3 regions of the Paenibacillus sp. FSL F4-0100 genome follow, and region 2 is predicted to be linked to each of the others. Evidence: riboswitches for the same ligand, from Rfam matches in the RefSeq annotation. Region 2 holds a riboswitch; each other region holds the start of a gene.
What was found. A riboswitch is a leader RNA that binds a small molecule or an ion and turns the genes downstream of it on or off. The one in region 2 is predicted to bind cobalamin.
Positions count from the first base shown of each region.

Region 1: it holds a riboswitch for cobalamin, as region 2 does, so the genes downstream of both, MHH48_RS24865 (1-propanol dehydrogenase PduQ) here and MHH48_RS03555 (ribonucleoside-diphosphate reductase subunit alpha) in region 2, are expected to answer to the same signal.
Region 3: it holds a riboswitch for cobalamin, as region 2 does, so the genes downstream of both, MHH48_RS28585 (ABC transporter substrate-binding protein) here and MHH48_RS03555 (ribonucleoside-diphosphate reductase subunit alpha) in region 2, are expected to answer to the same signal.

Region 1 covers NZ_CP150303.1:5,495,684-5,497,954, reverse strand. Annotated here, with positions in the region: gene MHH48_RS24870 (DinB family protein) at 1-83, shown strand, start outside; adenosylcobalamin (AdoCbl) riboswitch at 281-434, shown strand; gene MHH48_RS24865 (1-propanol dehydrogenase PduQ) at 893-2,035, shown strand.
Region 2 covers NZ_CP150303.1:802,812-805,082, reverse strand. Annotated here, with positions in the region: gene MHH48_RS03560 (MTH1187 family thiamine-binding protein) at 47-352, opposite strand; cobalamin riboswitch at 721-954, shown strand; gene MHH48_RS03555 (ribonucleoside-diphosphate reductase subunit alpha) at 1,148-2,271, shown strand, end outside.
Region 3 covers NZ_CP150303.1:6,308,787-6,311,057, forward strand. Annotated here, with positions in the region: gene MHH48_RS28585 (ABC transporter substrate-binding protein) at 1-864, opposite strand, end outside; cobalamin riboswitch at 1,122-1,324, opposite strand; gene MHH48_RS28590 (histidine phosphatase family protein) at 1,480-2,271, opposite strand, start outside.

The DNA of each region.
Region 1 (2,271 bases), 3.0 Mb from region 2:
ACCATAACCGTTATCATCAAGCCCATATTAATCAGCTTAGAAAGTGGTACTCTGAGCAGAAGAGAAACATGGATCATGAATAAATGAATGGGAAAACCATTTCCTTGTTTGTCTTTATGAGACAATTCACCGTATCTACGCTGCAGCGTTCGTCCCTTGGTCTGCCCGAGGCATTTTATTTTATTTGAGTTTCATTCGGTCAATCATTTTTTTTAGGTTTATATCGCCAAACGCGTCGATTGTGCTATAATGATGTCGAATGGGCAACTATTCGCGTCATGTACAATAGAAAAAGTTATAGGCAATGGAAGTTTGGTGCAAATCCAACACGGTCCCGCCACTGTGATAGACCGAATGATCGGTCTTAAGTCAGGTCTTTTGTCTAATAACTTTGGAGAGACCAGTCATTTCGAGGCGAAAATGGCTGGTTTACAAGTCTAGTGACGTTTCCCGCCTCGCTAGGCTTTTTTTAATTGCAGCAGAGGCTGCCGACGATGTTGTCGGCCACAGCCGGGTGTTCGCCGCCGAATATATACAATGAGGTATAGCTCGCAAACGGGGAGATTCTTCAAGGACGAAGAAGCACGTGCACTATGGGGTGCATATCCCTTTTTTTTATTGATAGAGGCTGTTCCCAAAGTCCGCTTTTGATGACCGACCTTTTTGAACAGGCACTTATAAATTCGTGCCGTTAATGTGTCTGATCTAAGGACAAGTTCCGGAAGCGGTTGACGAAGATTGGAATGACGGTGTACAGTATATATGCAAAACTAAATGATAAGAAGCTGCACAATGGCGTGCATACATGATAACAAGCAAAGAGGCTTTTGAAGGGGATTTCCCTTTGAATGGCCTCTTTTTTTGTTGCAATTACTTCTTGGAGGTGCTTTACATGGATAAACTTTCGATTAAAGCCGACCTCTATATGGGGCAAGGCGCGATGGATCGTCTAACAGAGTGGCAAAACAAACGTATGTTCATTGTCACGGATCCATTTATGGTGAAGTCGGGCATGATTAACATGGTGTTTGATCGCCTGCACAGCAGTAACGAGCAATATGTTTTCAGCAATATCGTGCCTGATCCGCCGATTGAAGTCGTCACGGAAGGTGTCGAGGCGCTCTGTGCGTTCAACACCGATCTAATCATTGCCATTGGCGGCGGTTCTGCCATTGATGCCGCTAAAGCGATGAAGCTGTTTACGAAAAAGCTGCTTGACCAGCGAGATATCCCGTTCATTGCAATCCCGACGACAAGCGGGACGGGTTCTGAAGTTACGTCATTCTCCGTTATCAGCGACAAAGAAAAAAACATCAAATATCCGCTTGTATCCGATGACATGCTGCCGCAAGAAGCGATTCTCGATCCTGAGCTCGTCAAAAGCGTGCCGGACTTCATTACGGCCGATACCGGACTGGATGTTTTGACGCATGCCATTGAAGCGTATGTATCCACCAAATCCAATGATATCTCCGATGCGCTGGCGGAGAAGGCGATGAAGCTGGTCTTTGCTTATTTGCCGCGAGCTTATAAGGACGGAAATGATCTTGAGGCGCGCGAAAAAATGCATAATGCATCCTGCATCGCGGGGATGGCGTTTAATATTGCGTCTCTGGGATTGAATCATGGGATCGCGCATGTGGCGGGAGCCAAATTCAAAATTGCCCACGGACGCATGAATGCGATTCTTCTTCCGCATGTCATCGAATTTAATGCCGATTACAAGCCGGGTTACGGCAAGGAAGAAAGCAATAGAGCGGCGGTTCGGTATGCCGAAATTTCCAAAAGCTTGGGGTTATCCGCACCAAATGCCAAGAGCGGCGTCCGTAGTCTCGTACAGGCAATCAAACTGCTGCAGAAGCAATTGAATATGCCGCAAACGCTGCGCGAATGCGGTGTGGATCAATCGCTGTTTGGAGAGATGAGAGAGTCGATCGCCGAAGGCGCGCTGAAAGACGGATGCACGGCAACAAATCCACGCGTTCCTACGGCAGAGGACGTGCTTCAAATTTTGAACAAAATGTTTCAATTCTAAGATCGAGTCGAAATTTGACGGATTTCGTATTGACATCGCTTGCAATATTCAAATATAGTGAAAGTAACACAATGGCGTGTTGCATACAAATCAAAGCAAAGTGGCTTCTTAAAAATTCCGCATGGACTTTTAAGGGGCTTTTATTGTTTTTTGCAGTGAATTTTAGTTGCGTGTTCAAAAAGGCCGGTTTTCCCGGCTGATTCGATGCCGAGTTTACTTCTAGATTCACTTCGTGA
Region 2 (2,271 bases):
AATGCAAGTCCTATTCTTACGGAAATATCCTCCGTAACTGGCGGCATTACCCGCCTAATTTCTCCTGCACGGACTGGATCTTCTGTTTGCTCGAGGAGACTTGATCCCTGCGGTCGTCGATCTTCACGGAAGTCGATACGCGCTTCGCACCGGACAGAAAAGGCGCTTCATGCAAAGCCTCAATCGCCCGCCAGATCATGTTAAGCTCTCCCTCGATGATGGTGCTCATCGAAGTTAGCTCATAGGATATTCCATCCTGTTGTTTCAATATACGCTGCATCTCGGCAACATAAGAACTCAAGCTCGTTGTTGCGGTTCCGATCGGAATCACCGTTACCTCCGCTATAGCCATCTTGAATACCTCCCTCGTTGCATCTCATTTATATGGAATGCTTCCGAATGCGTTAAACTCCCGGATACAGTTATCATATCAATTCTGACCCTCCATATCAAAGTCCGTCTGTCTGTAACTTCATACAAGATATGGTGTATCTTCCTCGTTTCGTCCGTACGAATATATCCTATTTTGTCAAAACGATAATATACGTGGTATCTGCGCAGAAAAGGTCGCATTTGGTCACAATTCAGGAAATGTTATGGCCTTTTGGCAGTTTCTTAACTGGCACAATGGCCGCTCGTTTGCTATAATTCTTTTTGCGTTCAATTTTAAGAATATAGTTTACAAACACAATATATTGGGTTAAATTAGATTAACAACAACCAAATATAGTGTGTGTAGGTGCCGGATCAACCTATAAGGCAGTCCGGCTTAATAGGGAAGCATGGTGTAAATCCATCACGGTCCCGCCACTGTAAGGGCCTAAGGCTGTTTATGATCTATCAGCCATCCACATACGACATATGCCACCGAGGAACCGGATCAAGGTCTCAGGGGAGGCAATGCCGAGGGAAGTAGCTCAAGTCAGGAGACCTGCCTATATGCAGCAGACACCAACCTACGGGGTTTTAGGTAAGTGTTCGTTAAGCTTGCGTCTGTACATAACATCATGCCCATTCATGGGCTTATGGCAAACGTCATTTTCGAATCACAGCGCACGGACATTTTCAAGCCTGCCCGCGGGTTTTAGAAAATGTTTTTTTGATGTCCTTTTTCATATTTCCCCCGAAGAAAGCGAGGAATTTATTCATGCCCCAGCTCGTAGTTAAACCGAACAACCGTCAGCTCGCCTTTGATGAAATTCGTCTCTCCGTCTATGCCGACCGGACTCTAAAAGGATTGGACATGCTCGATAAAGAGCGCCTGCTTCGCGGCGTCAATGCCAAATTGCGCGGTGAGCAAGTTACCGGCGAAGAAATCAGCAACGCCTTCACGATGTCCGCCCTTGAGCTTGTAACCAAAGAGGAGCCGGATTGGAAGTTTGCAGCTGCGCGTTCGTTTCTGACCTCTTTATATAAAAAAGCGGCCACCAACCGCCGATACAAAGCATACCCGGAAGAACCATACGGTGCCTTCTACCCGCTCATTACGGAGCTTGTACAGAAAGGCATTTATCGCGAGGATCTTCTGACCAGCTACACCAAAGAACAAATCGAAGAACTCGGCGAATGCATCGATCCAAGCCGCGACCTGCTGTTTGATTACATCGGGCTGTTGACACTGGCTGAGCGTTACCTGGCAAACGACTTTGACGGTCGCGTCATGGAACTTCCGCAAGAACGGTACATGGTCATCGCGATGTTCCTCATGCACAACGAGCCAGCTGACAAGCGTCTTGACCTTGTCAAAGAAGCCTACTGGGCCATGAGTAACCTGTATATGACGGCCGCTACGCCGACCATGTCTAACGCAGGTAAAAAAGTAGCCGGCCAGCTTTCCAGCTGCTTCATCGATACCGTGGACGACTCCCTGGAAGGAATCTTCGATTCCAATACGGATATCGCCCGTCTCAGCAAAATGGGCGGCGGCATCGGGGTGTACCTCGGTAAAGTCCGTGCACGCGGCTCTGACATCCGCGGTCATAAGAACACCAGCTCCGGCGTTATCCCTTGGATTCGCCAGTTGAACAACACCGCTGTTAGCGTTGACCAATTGGGAACTCGTAAAGGCGCTATCGCGGTTTACCTGGATGTGTTCCACAAAGACATTCTGTCCTTCTTGGATCTGAAGCTGAACAACGGTGACGAGCGCATGAGAGCACATGACGTGTTCCACGGCGTATGTCTGCCTGACCTGTTCATGGAAGCTGTAGAAGCACGTGAAGAGTGGAGCTTGTTCTGTCCGCATGAAGTGAAGAAAATCATGGGCTGGAA
Region 3 (2,271 bases), 2.2 Mb from region 2:
GCCGCGCTCCTTAATCAGCTGATCCAATGTTTTCTTGGTTGCTTCATCAACCACATCGTCCGTGTACAGAATGACGTCGGGGTTCGCAGCGATAATATTTTCCTCACTGATTTCGAACCAGCCTTCCGCATCGCCGGCTGCGTTGACGCCGCCAGCTAAGGTGATGATCTCATCCATAAATTCGCCCTTGCCGACGGTCCATCCCGGAGAGAATTCCACATACACTTTCTTCTTGTCTTCATCCTTCACGGCTTTCACGGCTTCCGTAACGGTAGCCAATTCCTGCTTCATCTGATCCACGACCGCTTTCGCCTCCGCTTGACGGTCCGTAATTTGTCCGATCAGTTCGATGTTCTCCATCACGGCATCAATGGTTTTCGGATCATTGACGAACAGGGTAACGCCAAGCTCACGCAATTTCTCGGCATTCTGAGCATTCATCGAAGCCGCAAATACCACATCGGCATCGGCTGCAATAATAGCCTCTTCATTCACTTGGAACCCGCCCAATTTAGGCTTGGATTTGGCCGCTTCCGGATAATCGTCATTATCGGACACGCCAACGATTTCCTCATCCAGGCCCAAAGCGAACAGTTTTTCCGTCTCGGACGGTGTCAGGGATGCAATTTTGGCCGGAGCTTTCTCAAACGTCATTTCAACCCCGGTTGAATCCTTAACGGTCAGCGGATACGTCGTTTTAAGCTCTTCGCCGGAATCCGCCGGCGCTTCGTTATTCTGCTCTTCCTGCTGTGCAGGCTGCGTTGTATCCTTCGGCGCCGCTTCTTTGTCTCCACAGCCAATCAAGGCCAGAGCCATCAGTATGGCTACTAGAAGTACGGACCATGTTTTGTTTAATGCTTTCATCTCTTGAAATCCCCCTATGCATAATTGAGAACCTGGCGCTTTCGAGTTTACATTCCTTCGACCGATCCTTACCGGGAGAAAAACATCAATCGTCATACTCCAAAGAAAAGCAAAAATCCCTGACTCCTCGTAAACAAGGACTCAGGGATTACGTTTTAACATAAGGACATCTGGATAACCGTTCACAGATAGCGCCTTAAACTTCCGCCCACACATGCCGCATGGGTCCGGCAAACGTAATCCTCTCCTCGAAGGACCGTCATTCATTCGCCGAGGGCAGGTCTCCTGACTTGCAGGCTGTAACGACTTCTCCGCCTTCCCAAGCGCTATGGCTCAGTGGCATATGAAGAAGTCCCTGCTTCACAGTGGCGGGACCGTGCCGGACTTGCACCGGCTTCCCTATTAACCCGGCAGAAGGCAACAACGCCTTCTATCCGGGACCCTCGCAAATAATATGAATTTATGTATGTTAGGCCAAGCATGGTTTCTCTGCCCAAGATTATAGGCGATAAACCTTCCTCTTACAACCGAAAGATTCGGTCATTTCAAATGCCTTATGATACGGATTTATCCCGTTATCGCCCATTCCGCACCGATATCATACGATTTCATTTATTAGCTTAACCGCACGCCTTGCCAGCGTTCTCCATCCCATGTCAATTGCAGCTTGAGCTCCTCGCCCGGTGACACCTGCGTTTCCCAGAATTCCGTATGCGAAAGGGTAGCTGCCGCGATCTGCCGGATGACGCCCCCATGGGTGACCACAAGCACATCCAACTCTGCCCTCTGTGTCCCACAACCATAACCGGCTGCCTCTGCCTCTGCCTCTGCCTCTGCCTCTGCCTCTGCCTCTGCCTCTGCCTCTGCCTCTGCCTCTGCCTCTGCCTCTGCCTCTGCCTCTGCCTCTGCCTCTGCCTCTGCCTCTGCCTCTGCCTCTGCCTCTGCCTCTGCCTCTGCCTGCACAAGGGTATCCGGATCTTCCTCCACATGCAACAGTTCCTTCAAATCCAAATACAATCCGGTCAAGAATGCCTGAATCCGGGAACAGAACATTTCCCAGCTCTCCCCATTTGGCGGCGCAACTTCTGCGGGGTTATCAATCCATCGCCGATAGGATATATCGGACTTCAAGTCCTCGTAGGTGTTCCCTTCCCAATCCCCGAAATCGAGCTCACGCAGCCGCGGATCATACTCGACACCTCGAATAAACCTGCCTGGATCTTCATCATCAGGAATAGCGGACATTGTTGAGTCCGATAAGATAACATTCAGCGTCTGCCTGCATCGAAGGAGATCACTACAATAGATCCGGACGAACTGCTTGGTACAAAACCTTTCCCGCAGCGGGAGGAGCTGCTGTCTTCCTTCCACCAGAATCCCCTGATCCTCGTGACCGAGATAACGGCG